DNA from 3 places in the Kitasatospora sp. NPDC032757 genome. Region 1 is predicted to be linked to each of the others. Evidence: riboswitches for the same ligand, from Rfam matches in the RefSeq annotation. Region 1 holds a riboswitch; each other region holds the start of a gene.
What was found. Region 1 has a riboswitch for cobalamin ahead of metE (5-methyltetrahydropteroyltriglutamate--homocysteine S-methyltransferase). Riboswitches for the same ligand answer to the same signal wherever they lie in the genome.

Region 2: linked by a shared signal. The riboswitch ahead of ACZ5WK_RS08740 (ribonucleoside-diphosphate reductase subunit alpha) and the one ahead of metE (5-methyltetrahydropteroyltriglutamate--homocysteine S-methyltransferase) in region 1 are both predicted to bind cobalamin.
Region 3: linked by a shared signal. The riboswitch ahead of ACZ5WK_RS15765 (cobalamin biosynthesis protein) and the one ahead of metE (5-methyltetrahydropteroyltriglutamate--homocysteine S-methyltransferase) in region 1 are both predicted to bind cobalamin.

Annotation. Positions count from the first base shown of each region.
Region 1 covers NZ_JBVINN010000020.1:106,763-114,327, reverse strand. The annotation lists gene metE (5-methyltetrahydropteroyltriglutamate--homocysteine S-methyltransferase) at 1-1,512, opposite strand, end outside; cobalamin riboswitch at 1,677-1,897, opposite strand; gene ACZ5WK_RS22345 (CopD family protein) at 2,217-3,386, shown strand; gene ACZ5WK_RS22340 (PKD domain-containing protein) at 3,598-5,319, shown strand; gene ACZ5WK_RS22335 (sensor histidine kinase) at 5,411-7,345, opposite strand; gene ACZ5WK_RS22330 (response regulator transcription factor) at 7,335-7,565, opposite strand, start outside.
Region 2 covers NZ_JBVINN010000004.1:231,044-238,608, forward strand. The annotation lists gene ACZ5WK_RS08705 (helix-turn-helix domain-containing protein) at 1-427, opposite strand, end outside; gene ACZ5WK_RS08710 (DUF6879 family protein) at 424-945, opposite strand; gene ACZ5WK_RS08715 (hypothetical protein) at 929-1,132, opposite strand; gene ACZ5WK_RS08720 (hypothetical protein) at 1,265-1,537, opposite strand; gene ACZ5WK_RS08725 (ATP-binding protein) at 1,534-1,968, opposite strand; gene ACZ5WK_RS08730 (DUF397 domain-containing protein) at 2,106-2,315, shown strand; gene ACZ5WK_RS08735 (ribonucleotide-diphosphate reductase subunit beta) at 2,383-3,378, opposite strand; gene ACZ5WK_RS08740 (ribonucleoside-diphosphate reductase subunit alpha) at 3,399-5,819, opposite strand; cobalamin riboswitch at 6,009-6,132, opposite strand; gene ACZ5WK_RS08745 (ArnT family glycosyltransferase) at 6,213-7,565, opposite strand, start outside.
Region 3 covers NZ_JBVINN010000011.1:74,524-82,088, reverse strand. The annotation lists gene ACZ5WK_RS15775 (alpha/beta hydrolase) at 1-719, opposite strand, end outside; gene ACZ5WK_RS15770 (helix-turn-helix domain-containing protein) at 890-1,600, opposite strand; cobalamin riboswitch at 1,805-2,002, shown strand; gene ACZ5WK_RS15765 (cobalamin biosynthesis protein) at 2,079-3,044, shown strand; gene ACZ5WK_RS15760 (cobyric acid synthase) at 3,041-4,558, shown strand; gene ACZ5WK_RS15755 (putative cobaltochelatase) at 4,551-6,653, shown strand; gene cobO (cob(I)yrinic acid a,c-diamide adenosyltransferase) at 6,659-7,264, shown strand; gene ACZ5WK_RS15745 (cobyrinate a,c-diamide synthase) at 7,303-7,565, shown strand, end outside.

The DNA of each region.
Region 1 (7,565 bases):
GTCGTTGCGTTCGGGCTCGCCGTGGACGAGGACGTCCAGCCCGGCCTTCTCCTGGAACGCGATCACCTCGCGCACCTCGGCCTCGATGCGCTCCCGGTACGCGGCCGCGTCGATCCGTCCCGCCGTCAGGTCGGCCCGGGCGAGGCGCAGTTCGGCCGTCTGCGGGAAGGAGCCGATGGTGGTGGTCGGCAGCAGCGGCAGGCCGAGCCGGGCGCGCTGGGCCTCGGCGCGCTCGGGGTAGGCCTGGGCCCGGCGGCCGTCGGCCTCGGTGACGGCGGCGGTGCGGGCGCGGACGGCCGGGTCGCGGGTGATCGGCGAGCCGGCACGGGAGGCGAGGTCGGCGCGGTTGGCGGCGAGGTCGGCGGTGATCGCGTCGGTGCCCTCGCGCAGGCCGCGGGCGAGCAGCGCGGTCTCGCCGGCCTTCTGGCGGGCGAAGGCGAGCCAGCGGGCGATCTGCGGGTCCAGGTCGTGTTCGGCGGCGGCGTCCAGCGGGACGTGCAGCAGGGAGCAGGACGGCGCGACGTCGACGGTGCCGGCCAGGCCGAGCAGGGTCGCCAGGGTGGTCAGCGACTTCTGCAGGTCATTGATCCAGACGTTGCGCCCGTCGACCACACCGGCGACCAGGCGCTTGCCGGGCAGTCCGCCGACGGCGGCGAGGTCGTCGAGGTTGGCCGCGGCCGGACCGGTGAAGTCCAGTGCGAGGCCGTCGACCGGCGCCTTGGCGATCACGGGCAGGGCCTCGCCGAGGCGGTCGAAGTAGCTCGCGACGAGCAGCTTGGGCCGGTCGGTGAGGGCGCCGAGGTCGCGGTAGGCGCGGGCGGCGGCGTTCAGCTCGGCCGGGGTCCGGTCCTGGACGAGCGCGGGTTCGTCCAGCTGCACCCACGCGGCGCCGGCGGCGCGCAGGTCGGCGAGGAGCGCGGCGTAGACGGGCAGCAGCCGGTCGAGCAGGGTGAGCGGCCGGAAGTCCTCCGCCACCCCGGGCGCCGGCTTGGCGAGCAGCAGGTAGGTGACCGGGCCGACCAGCACCGGGCGGGCGTCGTGGCCGAGCGCGACGGCCTCGCGCAGCTCGGCCACCTGCTTGGCCGGGTTCGCGGTGAAGACGGTGTCGGGGCCGAGTTCGGGCACCAGGTAGTGGTAGTTGGTGTCGAACCACTTGGTCATCTCCAGCGGCGCGACGTCCTGGGTGCCGCGCGCCATGGCGAAGTAGCCGTCCAGCGCGTCGGCGTCGACCGCCGCGCGGTGGCGGGCGGGGATCGCTCCGACGGCGACGGTGGCGTCCAGCACGTGGTCGTAGAGCGAGAAGTCGCCGGTGGGGACTTCCCGGATGCCGGCCTCGGCGAGCTGCTGCCAGTTCTCCCGGCGCAGGTCGGCGGCGGTGGTCAGGAGGGCGTCGGCCGTGACCGCACCCTTCCAGTACCCCTCGATCGCCTTCTTGAGCTCCCGGTTCCGGCCCTGCCGGGGGTAGCCGTGGACGGTGGCCCGGGTTGCCGCGGCTGCGGACTTCGCTGTCAAGGGACTCTCCTTCGCGAGCCTGTCTCCTGTGGTCCCCGGTGACGGGACGAAGGCGCGAAGGGGTGACGAACCGGGCGGGGCCACGAGCGCACGAACGGCGCCGAACCCGCCTGGTATGTACGCCGACCCGCCCACGAGGTCACCGGGATGGCCGCGCGCGATCGGTCGCGTGCGGGCAACGGGCAGGTCTTCGGACTCGCGGGCACGGCCGCCCGTGAAGGGCGGACACCTACTGGCCGTCGCTTCCCAGACCCGGCCGGGCCCAGTGCGTATGACGGCGTTCGTTCCCACTCACCGCTGCGGGGCAGTCCCGGATTCCCACCGGGTTCCCTCTTGCGACGCGCCTGCCTGGCGGGCAGGGCGAACCAGCTGCCCGGCCAGCCTATAGGGAATCCGGCGGGCGGCGGACACGGATTCACTCGACTCATCCACATTCCGGGACGCCGCCGGCCGGCGCCGGCCGGATCACGGGCCTGCTGCCGTCGGCACCGAGGGCGGCCGGACCCGCTCGGCGCCGGGCCCGGGACCGCCGTCCGCGAGCGGGAACCCCGGCCGCCCCACCGGCGGCCGTCTCACCAGGCGGAACGGCGCGAGGTGCGCCGGGGCAGGGGCCGACCGGCCGGCAGCTCACAAGATGATGACGATTGAACAAGCGGTGCCACCCAGGTGAATAAGGGCGCCCTTATTTAGGCTAGCCTCACCTCATGCATCACGTCCTGTCGGCCGCGACCACGGCCGGATACACCATGCCCCAGCTCTGGCGGATCCTCACCAAGGCCGGCTACTTCATCGGCCTCAGCGGAGCCATCGGCGCCACCGTCACGTACGCGACCACCGTGCGCCCCGCGCTGCGCGCCCCGGAAACCGGCGGCCAGGACGCCGAGGTCCTGCGAAGAAGATCGGCGACCTACCTCGCCTGGGCAGGGGTGGTGCTGCTGGCCGCCGGCTACTTCCAGCTCGCCGCCCGTCTCGCCCGCGCCGGCAAGGGCATGCCGTTCGGCGACGCGCTCGCCCCGGACCGGATCTGGGACTACCTCCACGCCCCGGCCGCCAAGGGCGCCTGGATCGCCCAGGGCACCGTCTACCTCGTCCAGAACGCCGTCCTGGCCGTGACGGCCGCCACCCTCATCGCCCTGTTCGTCCCGGCCGTCCGCCGCCACACGGACACCATCGCCCTCACCGCGCTGCCGCTCTCCCTGGCCGTCACCCTGATCGCCGCCGTGCCCGCCACCAAGCCCGCCGACCTGGACAGGTGGCTCGACCTCGCCTTCGACCAGACCCACATCGTCTCCGGCGTCGTCTGGCTCGGCGGCCTCGCCCTCCTGGTCGCGCTCGCCGGCACCCGGGGCCGCCTCGGCGACGGCGCCGGCCTTCTCTGGGCCGACATGTGGCGCCGGTTCAGCCTCGTGGCCATGGTCTGCGTCGGCGCCGTGACCATCTCGGGCCTCTGGCTCAGCTGGAAGCACGTCGGTGCGATCTCCCAGCTGTGGACCACCGGTTACGGCATCGCCCTGCTCGTCAAGATCCTCCTGGTCGCCGGCCTCGTCGCCGCGGGCGCCTTCAACCAGTTCTGGCTGATGCCCCGCATCACCCGGGCCCGCCTCGCCGACGACTCCTCCTCCCTCCTCCACCTGACCCTGCGGCACTTCCCGAAGGTCGTCTGGGGCGAGGTCGCCCTCGGCGTCGCCGTCCTCGTGGTCATGCCGTTCATCGCCGGCTCGGCCCGTACCGAGTCCGGCAGTGCCAAGGCCGTCTCCTCCGGCAGCGTCTTCGCCGCCGGCGCCGTCCTCGTCCTCGCGCTGGCCGTCTCGCTCTACGCCACGGCCAAGGCCTCCGACGCCCTGTCCCGCCGCCCGGCCGTGGCCTCCGCCTGACCCCGCTGCGCACCGCGCGGGCGGCGTTGCCGGCCCGGGCGATCCGCCGGCCGTGTCCACCGGGACCCGGCCGGCGGATCGCCGGTCGCGCCCCCCAGGGACACGCCGCTCGCAGGGACACCGCAGGGAGCGGAAATGCCCCATCGGACTGAACTACCAGGCATATAGTCTGATCACTAATTTTGTGAACACGTTCAGCATTGGGGGGCCGGTGCACCGTCACCGCATCATGATCTCCGCCGCCGTCGTCGCGGCAGCCGTCGGCTTCGTACCCGCCACGGCGCAGGCCGCGGGTCCGTCCGTCAACCCCGGCGGGGCAGCGACCGCCACCACCCCGGTCCCTTGGGCCGGCTCCGCCCAGGACGCCGAGACGCAGGAGGCGGCCGGGCGGAAGGCGGCCGAGAGCGCCGCCGCGAAGGACGCCACGGCGCGGGGCGCCAGGGCCAATACCGCCGATGCCCCGAGCGCGCCGGACGGACCGGGCTTGTCGGCACGCGCACAGAGCTCGCACTTCGACGTCGGCGTGGGCACCTACAACACCTACGCGCACAGCCTCATCCTGGCGACCACCGTCAACACCGACCTGGAGCCGGCCGGTCGAAGCGTCCAGTACGACGTCGACTGGGGTGACGGCACCACCGACCAGGACCTCGGCCCCGCCAGCGACTTCGCGCACTTCAAGCACAGGTACGCCAAGGCCGGCGCCCACAAGATCACGGTCACGGCGACCGACCTGCTCACCAAGACGACCTCCGTCACCACCAAGGACATCACGGTGGACGGCTCCGAGTTCACCCCGCACGCGCCCACCCGGCTGCTGGACACCCGCGACGGCACCGGCACCTCGGCCGGCGGCCCCGTCGCCCCGCTCACCACGACCCGGGTGAAGATCGCCGGCAACGCCGGCATCCCGGCCGGGGTGACCGCCGTGGCCCTGAACATCACCGCCACCAACACCTCCGCGGCCGGGCACGTCATCGCGTACGCCTCCGGCAAGGCGCAGCCGGCCACCTCGAACGTCAACTTCGCGGCGGGACAGACGGTGCCGAACCTGGCGATCGTGCCGGTCGGCGAGGACGGGTACGTCGAGCTGGCCAACCGCAGCGCGGGCCCGGTGGACCTGATCGCCGACGTGACGGGCTACTTCACCCGCTCCGCCGCCGACGGCTACACCTCCGTCAAGCCGTCCCGGCTGGTCGACACCCGGGAGGGGCTGGGCTCGGCCAAGGGCCAGGCCGCCGCCCAGACCACCTTCGGCGTCCAGATCGCCGGCCAGGGCGGGCTGCCGGCCCAGGGCGTCACGGCCGTGGCCCTCAACGTCACGGTGACCGACCCGCAGGGCGCCGGGAACCTGACGGTCTTCCCGAGCGGTCAGCAGGCGCCGTCCACGTCGAGCGTGAACTTCACCGCCGGACAGACGGTCGCCAACGCGGTGATCGTGCCGGTCGGACCGGACGGCAGGATCAACGTCCGCAACAACGCCGGGGACCCGGCCGACGTGATCGTGGACGTCACCGGCTACTACAGCGCCGACGGCAAGGCCGCCTACCTGCCGGTCGAGCCCCAGCGTCTCAGCGACTCGCGGACGCCGTACCCCTGGCCGCTCGCCGGCCAGGACTACCGCAACATGCTCATCGGGGCGTCCGGCATGGCGCTCGAAGCAGTCGTCCTGAACACGACCGTCACCAACCCGCAGGGCAGCGGACACCTCTCGGTCGCCCCGGACCCGAACACGATCAACGACTACATGCACGGTACGGCGGTCCGGCCGACCCCGCCGGACTCCTCCGTCCTGAACTGGACGAAGGACGCCACCGTCGCGAACCTCGTCCAGGCGAGCACCGGCACCACCTCGATGGTCGACGTGTGGAACCGGGGCTGGCAGCCGACCGACCTGATCGTCGACCTGTTCGGCATGTACGACAAGAACTGACGCCCCACCCGCACCGTACGGCGCCGCGTTCCGGCCGCCCGCCCCTCCGGAGTCGGGCGGCCGGTGCGGTCCGGCTCCCGGCCGGCGCCGCTCAGTGGCCCGGGCCGCCCGGGTCGCCCGGGTCGCCCGGGTCGGGAGGGGCGAGGGGGAGACGCACGGAGAACACCGACCCCGCGCCCGGAGTGCTGACCACGCCGGCGGTGCCGCCGTGGAGCTCGGCGAGCTTGCGGACGATGGCGAGGCCGAGGCCGCTGCCGCCGGTCTGCCGGTTGCGGGACTTCTCGGCTCGCCAGAAGCGCTCGAAGACCAGGGGCAGATCCGCCGCGGCGATGCCGCTGCCGGTGTCGGCGACCTCGATGAGCAGGGCGTCCGCCTCGGTGCGGGTCCGCAGGGTGACGGCGCCGCCCGCCGGGGTGTGCCGGACGGCGTTGGCGACCAGGTTGCCGACGGCCTGGCGCAGGCGCACCGGGTCGGCGAAGACCTCGGGGGCGGCGCCCGCCCCGGCCGCCTCGACGGTCAGGGCCACGCCGGCCGCCTGTGCCCGGGCGCCGTGCGCGGTGGCGACCTGGGCCAGCAGGTCGTCGGCGTCCACGGGTTCGCGGTGCAGGGCCAGTTCGCCGGCGTCGGCGGCGGCGAGGTCCCGCAGGTCGTCGATGAGGTGCTGGAGCAGCAGGGCCTCTTCGAGCAGTGACCCCGTCAGGGCCCGGTCGGCGGTGGCGACGCCGTCCTCGACGGCCTCCAGCCAGCCGCGGATGTTGCTGAGCGGGGCGCGCAACTCGTGCGCGATGTCACCCACCATCGCCTTGCGCAGCTCCTCCAGTTGGCCGCGCCGCTCGGCCATCGCGTTGAAGGCGGCGGCGAGTCCGGCGATCTCGTTCCGGCCCGTCACGTCCACCCGCGCCGTGAGGTCCCCGTCGGCCATCCGCCGGGCGGCGTGGGTGAGCGCGTGCAGTGGCCGGGAGAGGCGCCGGCCGACCGCCGCGGTGATCGCCACGGTGACGACCAGCACCAGGGCGGCGACCTCGGTGACGCGGCCGCGGTGGGTGGCGGGCAGGGCGGGGGCCGCGTCCCCCGCGCCGGGTGCCCCGACGAACAGCAGCATGGGCGGCGCCACGTACTGGACGAGTTGCTGGCGGCGGGAGTTGGTGAGGCAGGCGGCGACCACCTGGTCCTGCTGCGGGTCGCGGGACGGGGTCCAGTCCAGCCCCCGGGAGAGGGTGACGGGTCGGACCTGCCGGCGTTCCAGGCAGGCGTTGACCAGCGCGGTGAGGTCGGCGAGTGCGGCGGTCTCGGTGCGGGTCGGGGCGTCCAGCACCACGGGGGACGAGCAGCGCACGCCGAGGGCGCGGTCGTCGGCGACCCGCAGGTGCGGTCGTCCGGCGAGGTCGTCGGTGACGGTGGCCTCGATGCCGAGCACCGACCGCAGACAGTCGGCCTGCTTCAGCAGGGCGTCCTCGAGTGTCGTGCGCTCGGCGGGGGTCAGCCGGAACGGGCCCACGGCGCGGGCGTCGATGCGGTCGCTGGGGGCTCCGGGCAGCATGGCGAGGTCGACGGAGAGCGGGTCGACGATGCTGGTGGGCGTCCGGGACAGGGCCGTCCGGTCGGCGGTGGCGGCGGCGGTGGCTGCGCCGGCTGTGGCTTCAGCGGCTGCCTTGGCAGAAGTGGCGGGAGTGGTCGGAGTGGTCGGAGTGGCTTGTGCCGGCGACGGGCCCGGGGCGGCTCCGGAGTCGATGACCGGCTCGAACTGCGGCGTGGCCAGCACGATCCGCTGTCCGGTGGCGGCCGCGAGCCGCCGTACGGTCTCCTCCGCGCCGCTCCAGTCCGGGTGGGTCGCTGCGTAGCCGAGCAGCTCGTGGTAGATCCGGGTGTGGTCCGCGATGGCCTGGGTCTGCTCCTGCTTGATCGCGCCCGTGGTGGTGCGGGCGGCCAGCCAGGCCGTCGCGGCGATGGAGCAGAGGGAGACCAGGGCGGAGAGGGCGAGCAGCCGGACCAGGAGGCTGCGGCGGAGCGGGGCATCACGACGCACCGCGTGGCCCCTCCGCGAGCTTGTAGCCGATGCCGTACACCGTCAGGAGGCTGGCGGGGCGGCTGGGTTGCGGTTCGATCTTGCGACGCAGGTTCATCACATGGGTGTCGACGGTGCGGGTGGTGATGTAGCGGTCGATGCCGTGCAGGTGCTCCAGCAGCTGGGCGCGGGTGAAGACACGGCCCGGCTGGGCGGCCAGCACCTCCAGCAGCCGGAACTC
Region 2 (7,565 bases), on a different contig from region 1:
CGCCGATGGTCCGTGACAGCATTTCCTCCGTCAGGCCCTTGGTGTTGAGGATCGCCCGGACGTACTCCGGTGTCTGGCACAGGCCAGGGATACAGGACGGCTGGAAGACCCGCTGGACGGCTGTCTCGGCCTCTACGGCGCGGATGGCATCCTGGTGCAAGTGGAATCCGCTGCGGCGGTACAGTCGCCATGCCGTAGCCTCAGTGGCTTCTCTCCGGGCTGTCTCTACCAGTCCGGACCGGACTTCATCGGAGACCCCGATGGCCGCAAGGATGCGGTCTACGTCCATCGCTGTCGGGGTGATCTTCCCCGTCTCGATGCGGCTCAGCTTGGACGGAGACATAGCAGCGCTGCGGGCTACTGCCTTGGCCTCCTTCCCGCTGGCCTTTCGCAGCTCCCGCAGCGCGCTACCGATATTGGCTTTCACCAGCTGCCGTACCGCTCCCACCAGTCGGTGAACGGCTCAGCGTGGCTCAGGGCCGTGTCGCGCCAGTGAACCCACTTCATCACGTCGGGCTCTTGCTCCGCCCCGAGGAATCCGCCGTCGTTGTCGTAGGTCATCGAAACGGTCGTGGACTCATCGAACATCCAGAAGTCAGAAACGCCTTCGAGAGGGTTCGACTTCTCGGTGACATCGAGGATGAAGAACTCTTCGCCGGCGGTGGCATTCGTCCGGTATCCCCAGCCCAGCTCGAACTGGAGATAGGGAGTGAGAGGCCGGGTCAGGATGTGAACCCGGTACATTCGCCGACCGGCGTCGGTGTTCCGTCGGACCTGTGCCAGCCATGCGGAGTTGTAGTCGGCGGGCTGAGGCTTCCCAGCCAAGAACGCCTGGTAGGCGTCAACGCTGCCGGACTTGCTGTAGTCGTCCAGCGTCTCCAGCCGGAACGCCTCCCGCTGGAACCCGTCGAAGAGTGCGCCGAAGGCGTCAGGAGAGATGGTCACGAGCAACCCTCACCAGGAGGTCAACCGGGATGCGTACGGCTGTCTCGGTCTCCGGCAACTGCATCGTGGCCAGGGCTTCCGGATCGTCCACCTTGAAGCCCTGGACGACCAGCTCCCCGGTGTCAGTGGCGTAGATCGTCGGGCACGGCCCGTTGTCGCACGAGCTGTCTAGTTCGGTCAGCTTCATGGATATTCCTCCCTTGGCTGCTCGTTCGATGGTCCCGACTTCCCAGGTGCAGGGTCAAGAACGCGATCTTTCCAGAACGGGAAATCGGTCGGCCGCCCCGTCCGGCGTGAGCGCCGGGCGGGGCGGGGGAGTTCAGGGGCGGCTGGTGGTGATGGTGATCGGGTGGGCGGTCCAGTCGGTGAGTTCGCCGACGTAGAGGGTGGCGCTCCACCGGCCGCCTCGGTTGAGGCAGTGGGCGACGCCGTCGCCGCCTCCCGGGCCGACGCAGAAGCGGATGAAGTCGCGGTGGGCTTCGCGGACGGGGAGTTCGCGGATGTACTCCCAGAGGACGGGGAGTGCGTGGTCGAGGCTCAGGAGCACGGCGGGCGGCATGATGCCGCCGATCTCGGCGCGGACGGCGCTCACGCGGCGGCCTCGGCGGAGATGTGGCACCAGACGAACTTGCCGATGCCGCCGGCGCGGGGGCAGCAGCCCCACTGAGTGGCCAACTCGTGGACGAGGAGCAGGCCTCGGCCGGCCTCGTCGGAGTCGGAGGCGTCGCGGAGCGCGGGCCGCTCGCTGTCGGCGTCATGGACCTCGATGCGGAGGAGGCTGTCGGCGAGCCTGAGACGGATCTGGATCAGGCGTCCTCGGGCCGCACGGGCGTGCTGGATGGCGTTGGTGACCAGCTCCGAGAGCAGCAACTCACCAGTGGGGAGCAGGTCTTCGCTGTCGGGGTGGTCGGCGAGGAAGCGACGCAGCTCCTGGCGGGCGGCGCCGGCGGACTTCCGGTGCCGGGGGAGCCAGCAGACGTGTTCGGTGGGGGAGGGAGGAGCGGTGGAGACGGTTTCGGGCATGGCGGGGCCACCTCCGAGGGGTGTGGGGTGAAGACGGCTGAAGAAGGCATGGGAATGCCCGGGCGACGAGTCGCTGGATATGATCGCGGCCATTGCGGCGGAGACATGAGACGAGATCAGACAAGAGGTGTGAGCGCATGACCGTGCCGGAGATCGCCGCTCGGGGTTGGTGCAAGAGCAGCTACAGCGCCCAGGCGAACGAGTGCGTGGAGACCGGGCAGTTGGTGCTGGGCGGAATGGCAGTCCGTGACTCGAAGGACCCGGACGGGCCGGCTCTGCTCTTCCCGGCCGAGGCGTGGTCGTCGTTCCTCGCGGGGGTCAAGGGCGGGGAGTTTACGACCGACTGAAAACGACAGAGGTGCCCCGCACGGGCTGTGGCCGTGCGGGGCACCTGTCTGTCTGTCTTCGTTCTTCCTAGAAGTCGTCGTCGAAGGCGACCGAGCCCTCGACGGCGACCTGGTACGCCGACACGCGGCGCTCGAAGAAGTTGGTCAGCTCCTGGACGTTCTGGAGCTCCATGAAGCCGAACGGGTTCGTCGAGCCGTAGCGGATCGGCAGACCCAGGCGGGCGAGGCGCTGGTCGGCCACGGCCTGGAGGTACTCGCGCATCGAGGCGGTGTTCATGCCGGGCAGGCCTTCACCGCACAGGTCCTGGGCGAACTGGAGCTCGGCCTCGACGGCCTCCTCCAGCATCTCCGTCACCTGCTTGGCCATCTCGTCGTCGAAGAGGTCGGGCTCCTCCTCGCGGACGGTGTCCACCACGGAGAACGCGAAGTCCATGTGCATGGACTCGTCGCGGAACACCCAGTTGGTGCCGGTGGCCAGGCCGTGCAGCAGGCCGCGCGAGCGGAACCAGTACACGTACGCGAAGGCGCCGTAGAAGAACAGGCCCTCGACGCAGGCCGCGAAGCAGATCAGGTTCAGGAGGAACGCGCGACGGTCCTCCTTGGTCTGCAGCGAGTCGATGTGGTCGACCGCGTTCATGTACTTGAAGCAGAACTGGGCCTTCTGGTGGATGGAGGGGATGTTCTCCACCGCGGCGAAGGCCGCGTTGCGGTCCTCCGGGTCCGGAAGGTAGGTGTCCAGCAGCGTCAGGTAGAACTGGACGTGCACGGCCTCCTCGAACAGCTGGCGCGACAGGTACAGCCGCGCCTCCGGGGAGTTGATGTGCTTGTAGAGGCTCAGCACCACGTTGTTCGCGACGATCGAGTCACCGGTGGCGAAGAAGGCGACCAGCCGGCCGATCATGTGCCGCTCGCCCTCGCTCAGCTTGGCGAGGTCGGCGACGTCGGAGTGCAGGTCCACCTCCTCGACGGTCCAGGTGTTCTTGATCGCGTCGCGGTAGCGGTCGTAGAACGACGGGTAGCGCATCGGACGCAGGGTCAGCTCGAAGCCGGGGTCGAGCAGCATCTTCTCGCGGTCGGGGGTGCTCACTGGCAGGCCTCGCAGGACTCGGGGTTCTCCAGGGAGCAGGCCAGCGCGGCCTCCTCCTCCGGGGTGAGGGTCGGGGCGCCCACGGTGACCGGGCCGGCCGGCACCGGGGCCGCGGCGCGGGCGGTGCCCGACGCGGCCTGGGCGATCCGGGTCGCCGGGCGCGAGCGCAGGTAGTAGGTGGTCTTCAGACCGACCTTCCACGCGTACGCGTACATCGAGCTGAGCTTGCCGATGGTGGGCGCGGCCATGAAGAGGTTCAGCGACTGGCTCTGGTCGAGGTACGGCATGCGGGCCGCGGCCAGGTCGATCAGCGCACGCTGGGGGAGCTCCCAGGCCGTGCGGTAGAGCGAACGGACCTCGGCGGGCAGCCAGTTGAGCTCCTGGACCGAGCCGTTGGCGTCGCGCAGCGCGTCCCGGGTCTGCTGGTCCCAGACGCCGAGCTCCTTGAGCTCGCGCACCAGGTACGGGTTGACCTGGAGGAACTCGCCGGAGAGGGTCTCGCGCTTGAACAGGTTGGAGACCTGCGGCTCGATGCACTCGTAGACGCCGGCGATCGAGGCGATCGTGGCGGTCGGCGCGATGGCGAGCAGCAGGGAGTTGCGCAGGCCGGTGGTGGCGATGCGGGTGCGCAGCGCCTCCCAGCGGCCGGCCCACTGCGGCGCGGCCGACGGGAAGTGGTCGATGTGCAGCTCGCCCCGGGCGGCACGGGTCTCGCCGTACGCCTCGTGGCGGCCCAGCTGCTCGGCCAGGTCGGCGGAGCGCTCGTACGCGGTGAGCATGATGCGCTCGGCGATCAGCGTGGAGAGCTGCTTGGCCTCGGCCGAGTCGAAGTCCAGGCGGAGCTGGAAGAAGACGTCCTGCAGGCCCATCACGCCGAGGCCGACCGGGCGCCAGCGGGAGTTGGAGGCACCGGCCTCGGGGGTCGGGTAGAAGTTGATGTCCACCACGCGGTCGAGGAAGGTGACGGCGGTGCGGACGGTCGCGTCCAGCCGGTCCCAGTCCATCGCGTTCAGCAGGTCGGCGGCGGTGGCGCCGGGGGCGACGTGGGCGCCGAGGTTGACCGAACCGAGGTTGCAGACGGCGGTCTCGGAGTCGTCCGTGACCTCCAGGATCTCGGTGCAGAGGTTGGAGGAGTGCACGGTGCGGCCGGGCAGCGCGGTCTGGTTGGCGGCGCGGTTGGAGGCGTCCTTGAAGGTCATCCAGCCGTTGCCGGTCTGCGCCAGGGTGCGCATCATCCGGGCGTAGAGGGTCTGCGCGGGGATGGTGCGGACGGCCTTGCCGGCCAGCTCGGCCTTGCGGTACGCCTCGTCGAAGTCGGCGCCCCAGAGGTCGACCAGCTCGGGCACGTCGGCCGGGGAGAACAGCGACCAGTCCTCGTTGGCGTTGACCCGGCGCATGAACTCGTCCGGGATCCAGTGCGCCAGGTTGAGGTTGTGGGTGCGCCGCGCCTCCTCGCCGGTGTTGTCGCGAAGCTCCAGGAACTCCTCGATGTCCGCGTGCCAGGTCTCCAGGTAGACGCAGGCCGCGCCCTTGCGGCGGCCGCCCTGGTTGACGGCGGCGACCGAGGAGTCGAGGGTGCGCAGGAACGGGACGATGCCGTTGGACTTGCCGTTGGTGCCCCGGATCAGGCTGCCGCGCGAACGGATCCGCGAGTAGGAGAGGCCGATGCCGCCGGCGTGCTTGGAGAGACGGGCGATCTGGGCGTACCGGGAGTAGATCGAGTCCAGGTTGTCCAGCGGCGAGTCGAGCAGGTAGCAGCTCGACATCTGCGGGTGCCGGGTGCCGGAGTTGAAGAGGGTCGGCGAGGAGGTCAGGTACTCCAGCCGGCTCATCAGGCCGTACAGCTCCGCGACCTCGCGCACCGACTGCTCGTTGTCGCCGACCGCCAGGCCGCAGGCGACGCGGAGCAGGAAGTGCTGCGGGGTCTCGACGACCTTGCGGGTGATCGGGTGGCGCAGCAGGTAGCGGGACTGCACGGTGCGCAGGCCGAAGTACTCGAAGCGGTCGTCGCCCCGGGCGTCGATCAGCGCGTCGAGCGCGGCGGCGTGCTTGGCGACGAAGCCGGCGGTGACGTCGCCGATCAGGCCCTCGGCGTGGCCGACGGCGATCGAGGCGGAGAAGGAGACCGAGCCCTGCGAGACCGCCTCGTCGACGATCTCCAGCGCGAGCAGGCGGGCCGCCAGCTTCGAGTACTGGGGGTCCTCGGCGATCATCGACGCTGCGGCGTCCACGGCCAGCCCGCGCAGCTCGGCGAAGTCCGAGCCGGCGTGGCGGCCGCGCAGCGCGGCGGCGGCGACATGGCCGGGGTCCACCTGGGGAAGGTCGACGCTGCGGTCGGTCAGCAGCCGGAGCAGCGCACCGCCGGGGTCGGAGACCGTCGGGTCGACGGGGGCTGAGCTGGACCCCTGGGCGGGCAGGGTGACTGAGGCAGCGGTGGTCAAGGCGCTCTCTCCTGGCGGCGATCGGCGGCTGTTGATCGGGGGCACCGGGCCGTTGGAGCAGGGGAGCACGGCGCGACGGCCGGACGGCGTCGCGCGACGGTGTCATCCCCGGCCCGCCCGCGAGGCCCGGAAGTACTTCGTGTGCTGGAGGCCTCTGCGGGGAGGCCGGGCGGCACGCTGTCGGCAGGTACTCGGACTCGCGGGCTCTGGTCGGAGCCGCCCGCACACCGCTGCGGGGCAGTCCCGGATTCGCACCGGGTTCCCCTGCGTCGACAGCAGGGATGAGCATACATCTAGTGGCGGTCGAGTATCGCGGCACCATATGTAGTAGCCGGTGTGTCGCGGGGCGTGGCCCGGCGCCCCGGGCTCTCAGTGCAGGAGGAACACTCTGTACGTGCCGGAATCACCGGTCGGGGAGCTGAACTGTGCGATCAGTCGGTAGCGTCCGGCGGCCCTGACAGCCTCGGTGATGGCCCGGTCCGTGGCGGTGGGCGCGGTGCTGTCGAGGACGACCACGGTGAACCAGCCGTTGCGGACGGCGGTGACCGTGCCGTCGTCCCCGTGGTGCATCACGCCGGCCGGGTCCCGGTAGTCCGTCCCCTTGCGGGCCGAGACCCACTGCTCGGGCTTGCTGACGCTGCCCAGGTAGTACTCCGGCAGCCCGTCGACCTCGGTGAGGTAGCGGCCCTGCGGGGTGGCGTGCACGCGCAGCACGCCGAGCAGCCGGCCGGAGTCGGGCCCGTCCTGGTACCGCAGCGCCGACTGCTCCAGCCCGAGGGCGAGCAGCACCACCCAGACCAGGATGCCGAGCTGCGGGTTGCGGAAGTGCGCGCCGACCAGCCTGGTGATGCCCACGCCGGCCAGCGGCGCGGCGAACAGCATGCCGAAGCCGAGGTGGCGGAACATCACGCCGGAGGTGCCCAGGTACGCGTACCCGGCCGGGATCAGCAGCGCCGACGCGCACAGGGTCAGGCTCAGCGCCGTGCGGCGCAGCCGGGAGGCCGTGATGGCGCTGTCCTCGGGCGACTCGTTCAGCCGCTCGCGGAGCGAGTAGGCGATCCCGCCCGCGCAGGCGAGCAGGGTGAACAGGCCGCTCCACTGGAGCGCGGAGGAGAGGACCGAGCCGGCCCCGCGGGCCTGGTGGCCGTGCCCGGGCGACCAGGCCCAGACGTCGTCCAGCAGGCCGAAGGCCAGGAGCGCCGCGAGGGCGCCCGCCGCCAGGAGGAGTGCGCGCCCGGCGGCGGGGCCGCGGCCGCGGTAGGGCCAGGCGGTGATCAGTGCGAGGGCGGCCAGCACGGGCAGCGCGACCACCGCGGCGTACTCCACGGCGGCCGCCAGCGCCGCCACCGGTACGGCCAGCAGCACGGTGGCCACCGGGGCGCGGGCGGTCCGCACGACGATCCAGGTGGCGGCCGCCACCAGGGCCACCGCGAGGGCGTCCGGGGCGGCGTAGAAGCCGACGACCACGGTGGACTGCAGGACGGCGTACGCGGCGGCACTGCAGATGGCCACGCGCTCGTTGAAGAGCCGGCGGGTCAGCGAGTAGAGCAGCGCGGTGGTGGCCAGCGCGAGGACCAGGCTGACCACCCGGGCCCCGAACACCCCGCTCGCGTTGGCGGCGGCGCCGGCCAGCGGGGGGTAGAGCCAGGGGGAGCCGGGGATCTGGCCGATCAGGTCGGTCGTCACCGCCGTGCCGTGGAGCAGGTTGTCCAGCTGCTGGCG
Region 3 (7,565 bases), on a different contig from region 1:
GTCTGCAGGGCGATGGTGGCGCCGACCGACCAGCCGTAGAGGATGATCCGCCCGGCGCCGCTGTCCAGGGCGAGCCGCACGGCCGCCTCGACGTCCCGCCACTCGGTCTCGCCGAAGTGGCCGAGGCCGTCCGGGGAGGCGGGCGCGCCCGCGTCCCCGCGGTAGGTGACGGCCAGGGCGGGCAGGCCGAGCCGGTCCAGCAGCGGAAGCACCGGGAGGGTCTGCTGCCGGTCGGCGCCGGCGCCGTGGATCAGCACGACCCAGGTGCCGCGCTTGCCGTCGACGTACCAGGCCGGGAAGGCACCCAGCTCGCCCGCCGCGGTGGTCTCGGTGAACGGCAGGCCGAGGGCGCTGGTCGGGTCGCCGAGGTGGACGCGGGGGGTGAAGCGGACCGCGGTGCCGGGCGTCAGGGTGCCGCGGTCCGCACGGGCCAGCCGCCGGGTGACGCCCCGCTCGTCGCCGTGCAGGATCTCGTCGACCACGGCGTGCCCGTTGTCGCCCCACTCGACGGCCCAGCGGCCGGGGCGGATGCTCTCCGGGCTGCGGGTGAAGGTGACGCGCCCGGGGGCGAGGGCCTGGACCAGGACGGGACCGGCGGCCCGCCCCCGGGCCGCCGACGGGCGGACCATCCGCTCGGAGGCCCTTCGGCCGATGACCAGCACGGCGGCCCCGGCACCGACGGCGGCGGCCGCCACGGCGGCTGCGGTTCCCCAACGCATATCGCTCCCCGCTCTGTTGGTCGTGGACTGGGCACTGTACCCACCAGTCCACTCGCGGGGGCGGCGCCCGGCCACCGGGCACGGCCGTCCGGGTCATGCCGGGCCCGTGCCGGGACGGCGTGCGCATGCGCGGGCGGGACCGCGTGCGCATGCGCGGGCGGGAGAGCCCCTCAGGCCGGGATCTCGGTCTCCAGCCGCCCGAGCAGCTCCCAGAACCGCTCGTCGAGCGGCTGCTCCGGCTGCGCGCTCCGCGCCGCAGGAGCCGGGGAGCCCCAGCTGCCGGCGCCCCAGTGGGAGGAGACCTGGTTCTCGTTCTGCAGCGCCGTCAGCACGGCGGCGAGGTCGCCCTCGTGCACCGGCACGATCCGGCCGATCGCCCGGACGTGCGCCTGCCAGCGGCCGTCCACGCACTGCCGCAGCCGCTGGTCGAGCTCGTCCCGACGGCCCGTCACGGCGACCAGTTCGCGCAGGGTCAGGCCGAGCACCTGGGCGAGTGCGTACGTCTGCTCCTGGTCACCGCCCCAGACGCCGGTGGCCTCGGCCCGCCGGTAGTGGTGCAGGGCCATGCCGATCCTGCGGGCCGCGTTCTCCTGGTTGAGCTCGCGGGCGACCCGGAAGTCCCTCAGCCCGGCCGGGCGGACGCCCATCAGCTGGGCGGGCGGGCACCAGAGGGCGCGGGCCAGCGCGATGAACTCCTCCTCGGTCGGGCGCAGCTCGCCGCTCTCCCAGCCGAGCACATGGGCGGGCAGCAGCCGCACCCCGTGCGCGGCCATGCCCTCGGCCACCCGCTCGGGGGTCAGGCCGAGGCCGGCGCGATGCGCGCGGGCGGCCGCGGGCGAGAAGGGCACCGGGGGCACGGCGGGGGGCTGTCTTCGTCGCATGGCCCGACGGTAGGGGTCGGCGGTCGGACCGCCCCAGCCGCCGAACACACGAAGCGCGACTGCAGGGGCCTACAGGCCGCTGGACGAACGCACAGGCTGTCATGCCCCTGCGCGGGGTGGCGATCGGAGGTAGCGACGGGGACGGGAACGGGGCGGGAAACGCGGAGACCGTGTGACCAAACCCTCCGTGACCTTGGTTGACTCGCGGTTCGGCCCCGTGATGGGATCCTTCAGCCAATACGGAGGCATGCAGAGGAAGCCGGTGAGAGTCCGGCGCGGTCCCGCCACTGTCACCGGGGAGCACGTCCGGACGATGCCACGGCGGGCCGTCAGAAGCCGCTGGAAGGCCCGGGAGTGCGTTCGACCCGGAAGCCAGGAGACTCTCGCCCCCGGTACGTCAATCCAGGGCGCGGACCCTGAGTGAGGACACGCACGCCATGCAGGCTGCCCCGCCCCTCCGAGCCCTCTGCTGTCCGCCGTGCGCCCGCTGACCCGCGCCGCCGCCTTCGCGCTGGGCGCCGTCGCGGGGTATCTCGCCGACGCCCGGTTCGCCGACCCGCGCCGCGGCCACCCGGTGGCCGTCTTCGGCAGCGCGGCCGGCCGGCTGGAGAAGCGGCTCTGGCGCGACCACCGGGCCGCCGGCGCCGCCTACACCGCGCTCTGCGTGGGCACCGTCGCCGCCGGCGCGGTGGCCGCCGAGCGCGTCCTCGGCCGCCGGCCGCTGGGCCGGGCCGCGCTGGCCGCCGCCGCGACCTGGACGGTGCTCGGCGGCACCTCGCTGACCCGTGAGGCCCGGACCATCGGCCGCTCGCTGGCCGCGGGCGATCTGACGGCGGCCCGCGCGCGGCTGCCGCACCTGTGCGGGCGCGACCCGAGTGCGCTGGACGGACAGCAGATCGCCCGCGCGGTGGTCGAGTCGGTCGCCGAGAACACCGCCGACGCCGTGGTGAACGCGCTGGTCTGGGGCACGGTCGCGGGCACGCCCGGGCTGCTGGCGTTCCGGGCCGTCAACACCCTGGACGCGATGGTCGGCCACCGTTCGCCGCGGCACGCCCGGTTCGGCTGGGCCTCGGCGCGGCTGGACGACGTGGCGGGCTGGCCGGGCGCCCGGCTGACCGCCCTGCTCACGGTGGCCGCCGCGCCCGAGCCCCGGACCGCCTGGCGGGTCTGGCGGCGGGACGGCTCCGCGCACCCGAGCCCCAACGCGGGCCAGGCCGAGTCGGCCTTCGCCGGAGCGGTCGGCGTCCGGCTCGGGGGCACCCTGCGCTACGGCGAGCGCATCGAGCACCGGCCGGTGCTGGGCGAGGAGCTGCGGCCGGTGACGGTGGACGACATCGAGCGCGCCTGCCGGCTCTCCCGCCGGGTGGGCGCGCTGGCACTGGGTACGACCGTGGCCGGGCACCTGGTGATCCGGGCTTTCACGAGAAGGAGGGGGAACGCATGAGCAACGCGCTTCTGGTCGCCGGAACGACCTCGGACGCGGGCAAGAGCGTGGTCACCGCGGGCATCTGCCGCTGGCTGGCCCGGCAGGGTGTCGCGGTGGCGCCGTTCAAGGCGCAGAACATGTCGCTGAACTCCTTCGTCACCGCCGACGGTGCCGAGATCGGCCGCGCCCAGGCGATGCAGGCCCAGGCGGCCATGGTGGAGCCCGAGGCGGCGATGAACCCGGTGCTCCTCAAGCCGGGCGCGGACGGCCGCAGCCAGGTGGTGCTGCTCGGCCGCCCGGTCGCCGAGGTCGGCGCGCTGGACTACCGCGAACGCAAGCCCGTCCTGCTGGAGCGCGCCCTGGAGTGCCTGGCCGACCTGCGCCGCCGCTACGACGTGGTGGTCTGCGAGGGCGCCGGCTCGCCCGCCGAGATCAACCTGCGGGACCGCGACATCGCCAACATGGGCCTGGCCACCGCCGCCGGGCTGCCGGTCGTGGTGGTCGGCGACATCGACCGCGGCGGCGTGTTCGCCGCGATGTACGGGACGCTGGCGCTGCTCTCGGCCGAGGACCAGCGGCACGTGGCCGGCTGGTTCGTCAACAAGTTCCGGGGCGACGCGCGGCTGCTCGCGCCCGGCCTGGAGATGCTGCGCGAGCTGACCGGCCGCCCGGTGCTGGGCACCCTGCCGATGCTGCCGGACCTCTGGCTGGACGCCGAGGACTCGCTCGACCTGTCGACCGTGGTCGACCGGACCGCCGGCCGCGGGCCGCTCGGCGCGGACGTGCTGCGGGTGGCCGTGGTGCGCTTCCCCCGGCTCTCCAACTTCACCGACCTGGACGCGCTGGCCCAGGAGCCGGGCGTCCTGGTCCGCTGGGCCACCCGGCCCGAGGAGCTGGCCGACGCCGATCTGGTCGTGCTGCCCGGCACCCGCGCCACCGTCGCCGACCTGGCCTGGCTGCGCGAGCGCGGCCTGGAGCCGGCGCTCAGGGCGCGGGCGGCGGCCGGGCTGCCGGTCCTCGGGGTCTGCGGCGGCTACCAGATGCTGGCGCGCACCATCGTGGACGAGGTCGAGTCCAAGGCCGGCGCCGTCGACGGCCTCGGGCTGCTGCCCACGCACGTCCGCTTCGGCGCCGAGAAGGTGCTCGGCCGGCCGGTCGGCGAGGCGTACGGGCAGCGGGTCGAGGGGTACGAGATCCACCACGGGGTGGTGTCCGTCGAGGGCGGCACACCGTTCCTGGACGGCTGCCGGGTGGGGGCGGTCTGGGGCACGACGTGGCACGGTGCGCTGGAGAACGACGGGTTCCGGCGCGAACTGCTGCGCGAGGTGGCCGGGTTGTCGGGCCGGGCGTTCGTGCCCGCGCCGGACGTCTCGTTCGCCGAGGCGAGAGAGGCCCGGCTCGACCGGCTGGGCGACCTGATCGAGGAGCACGCGGACACCGACGCGCTGTGGAAGCTGATCGAGGGCGGGGTGCCGGCCGCGGGTTCGCTGCCGTTCCTGCCGCCCGGGGCCCCCTTGGAGAATCATGAGTGACGTCCGCTACCCCTTCACCGCGATCGTCGGCATGGCCGACCTGCGGCTCGGGCTGCTGCTCAACGCGGTCTCCCCGGCCGTCGGCGGCGTGCTGGTGCGCGGCGAGAAGGGCACCGCCAAGTCGACCATGGTGCGCGCGCTGGCCGGCCTGCTGCCGTCCATCGCCACCGTCGACGGCTGCCGCTTCGCCTGCGACCCGGCCGCACCGGACCCGCACTGCCCGGACGGCGCGCACAGCGGCCTGCCGGCGTCCGAACGCCCGGCCCGGCTGGTCGAGTTGCCGGTCGGCGTCTCCGAGGACCGGATCGTCGGCTCGCTCGACCTGGAGCGGGCGCTCGCCGAGGGCGTCAAGGCGTACGAGCCGGGGCTGCTGGCCCAGGCGCACCGCGGCGTGCTCTACATCGACGAGGTCAACCTGCTCCAGGACCACGTGGTGGACCTGCTGCTGGACGCAGCCGCGATGGGCCGCTCGTACGTCGAGCGCGAGGGCGTCTCGGTGCGGCACGCGGCGCGGTTCCTGCTGGTCGGGACGATGAACCCGGAGGAGGGTGAGCTGCGGCCGCAGCTGCTCGACCGGTTCGGCCTGACCGTCGAGATCGCCGCCACCCGGGAGCCGGCCGAGCGCGCCGAGGTGGTCCGCCGCCGGCTGGCGTACGACGCCGACCCGGCCGGGTTCGCCGCGCGGTTCGCCGAGGACGAGCGGGCACTCGCCGAGCACATCACCGTGGCACGGGAGTTGCTGCCGAAGGTCGAGCTGACCGATGTGGCGCTCCGTCAGATCACCGCCGTTTGTGCCGCGTTCGAGGTGGACGGGCTGCGCGCGGACATCGTGATGGCGCGCACCGCCGTCGCGCTGGCCGCCTGGGCCGGGCGCACGGAGGTGCTGGAGGAGGACGTCCGCAAGGCCGCCCAGCTGGCACTGCCGCACCGCCGCCGGCGCAACCCCTTCGACGCGCCGGGGCTGGACGAGGAGCAGCTGGACCGGACGCTGGAGGAGCACGCCCAGCCCGAGGACCCGCAGCCCGAGGACCCCCAGCCCGAGGACCCGCGACCGGACGACCCGCAGCCGGAGGGCCCCGAGGACGACGGCCCCGGCCCGGACGGCGGCGGCCCCGACAACGGCGGCGGCGGCGCACCCGAGCCGGCCGGGCCCGAGGCCCCCGCGGGCGCCGACGCCCCCGCCCCCGACGCACCCCAGGACGCCCCCGAGCAGCAGCCGGTACCGGCCCAGCACCCCGCCCCCGCGCGGGAGTCCGCCCCGGTGGCGGCCGGCGACCCGTACCGCACGAAGCTGTTCAAGGTGGACGGCACCGGGAAGGGCGCCCAGGGCCGCCGCTCCCCCGCGGAGACCGACGGCGGCCACACCATCCGCGCCCGCCGCCCGCAGGGCCGGCTGGCCCGGCTGCACCTGAGCGCCACCCTGCAGGCCGCCGCGCCGCACCAGGTGGCGCGCGGGCGGGCGTCCCGGGCGCTGCTGCTGCAGAAGGACGACTTCCGCGAGCAGGTCCGCCAGGGCCGGGAGTCCAACCTGGTGCTCTTCGTGGTGGACGCCTCCGGCTCGATGGCGGCCCGGCAGCGGATGACCGCCGTCAAGGGCGCCGTTCTCTCGCTGCTGATGGACGCCTACCAGCGCCGCGACAAGATCGGCATGATCACCTTCCGCGGCGCGTCCGCCGAGCTGGCGCTGCCGCCCACCTCGTCCGTCGAGGTCGGCGCGGCCCGGCTGGAGTCTCTGCCCACCGGCGGCCGGACCCCGCTGGCGGCCGGACTGCTGCGCGCCCACGAGGTGCTGCGGGTCGAGCGGATGCGCGACCCGCACCGCCGTCCGCTGCTGGTCGTGGTGACCGACGGCCGGGCCACCGGCGCCCGGGACGCCGTCGCGCAGTCGCGGCGGGCGGCCGGACTGCTGGCCGCGCAGGGCGTGGCGAGCGTGGTGCTGGACTGTGAGTCCGGGCCGGTGCGGCTCGGCCTGGCCCGTACCCTGGCGGCGCAACTCGGCGCCTCCGCCGTGACCCTGGACGAGCTGCGCGCCGAGGGCGTGGCCTCGCTCGTCCGTGAGAACCGCTCCACCCACCCGATACGAAAGGCGGCCTGATCCCGATGCCCAAGGGTGTTCCCGAGAGCGTTCCCGAGGACGGCCTGACGACCCGTCAGCGCCGCACGCTGCCGATCACGGCCGTGCACACCGGCCCCGGCAAGGGCAAGTCCACCGCCGCGTTCGGCATGGCGCTGCGGGCCTGGAACCAGGGCTGGCCGGTCGGGGTCTTCCAGTTCGTGAAGTCCGCCAAGTGGAAGGTCGGCGAGGAGAACGCGTTGCGCGTGCTCGGCGCCTCCGGCGAGGGCGGCACGGTCGACTGGCACAAGATGGGCTCCGGCTGGTCCTGGATCCAGCGCTCCAGCGAGATGGAGATGGACAGCGAGGCGGCCGCCAAGGAGGGCTGGGAGCAGGTCAAGCGCGACCTGGCCGCCGAGACCTACCGCTTCTACGTGCTGGACGAGTTCACCTACCCGATGCACTGGGGCTGGATCGACCCGGACGAGGTGGTGTCCGTGCTCAAGGACCGCCCCGGCAGCCAGCACGTCGTCATCACCGGCCGGTACGCCCCCGAGGCGCTGACCGACTTCGCCGACCTGGTCACCGAGATGACCAAGGTCAAGCACCCCATGGACGCCGGCCGCAAGGGCCAGCGCGGTATCGAGTGGTAGCCCGTTGAGAGTGGCAGCCTGTTGAAAGTAGTGGGCCGTTGAACACCATCCCCCGTCTCGTCGTCGCCGCGCCGTCCTCCGGCTCCGGCAAGACCACCGTCGCCACCGGCCTGATCGCCGCGCTCGCCGCACGCGGGCTGGCGGTCTCCCCGCACAAGGTCGGCCCGGACTACATCGACCCGGGCTACCACGCGCTGGCCGCCGGGCGGCCGGGCCGCAACCTGGACGCGTTCATGTGCGGGCCGGAGCGGGTCGCGCCGCTCTTCCTGCACGGCGCGGCCGGTGCGGACGTGGCGGTGGT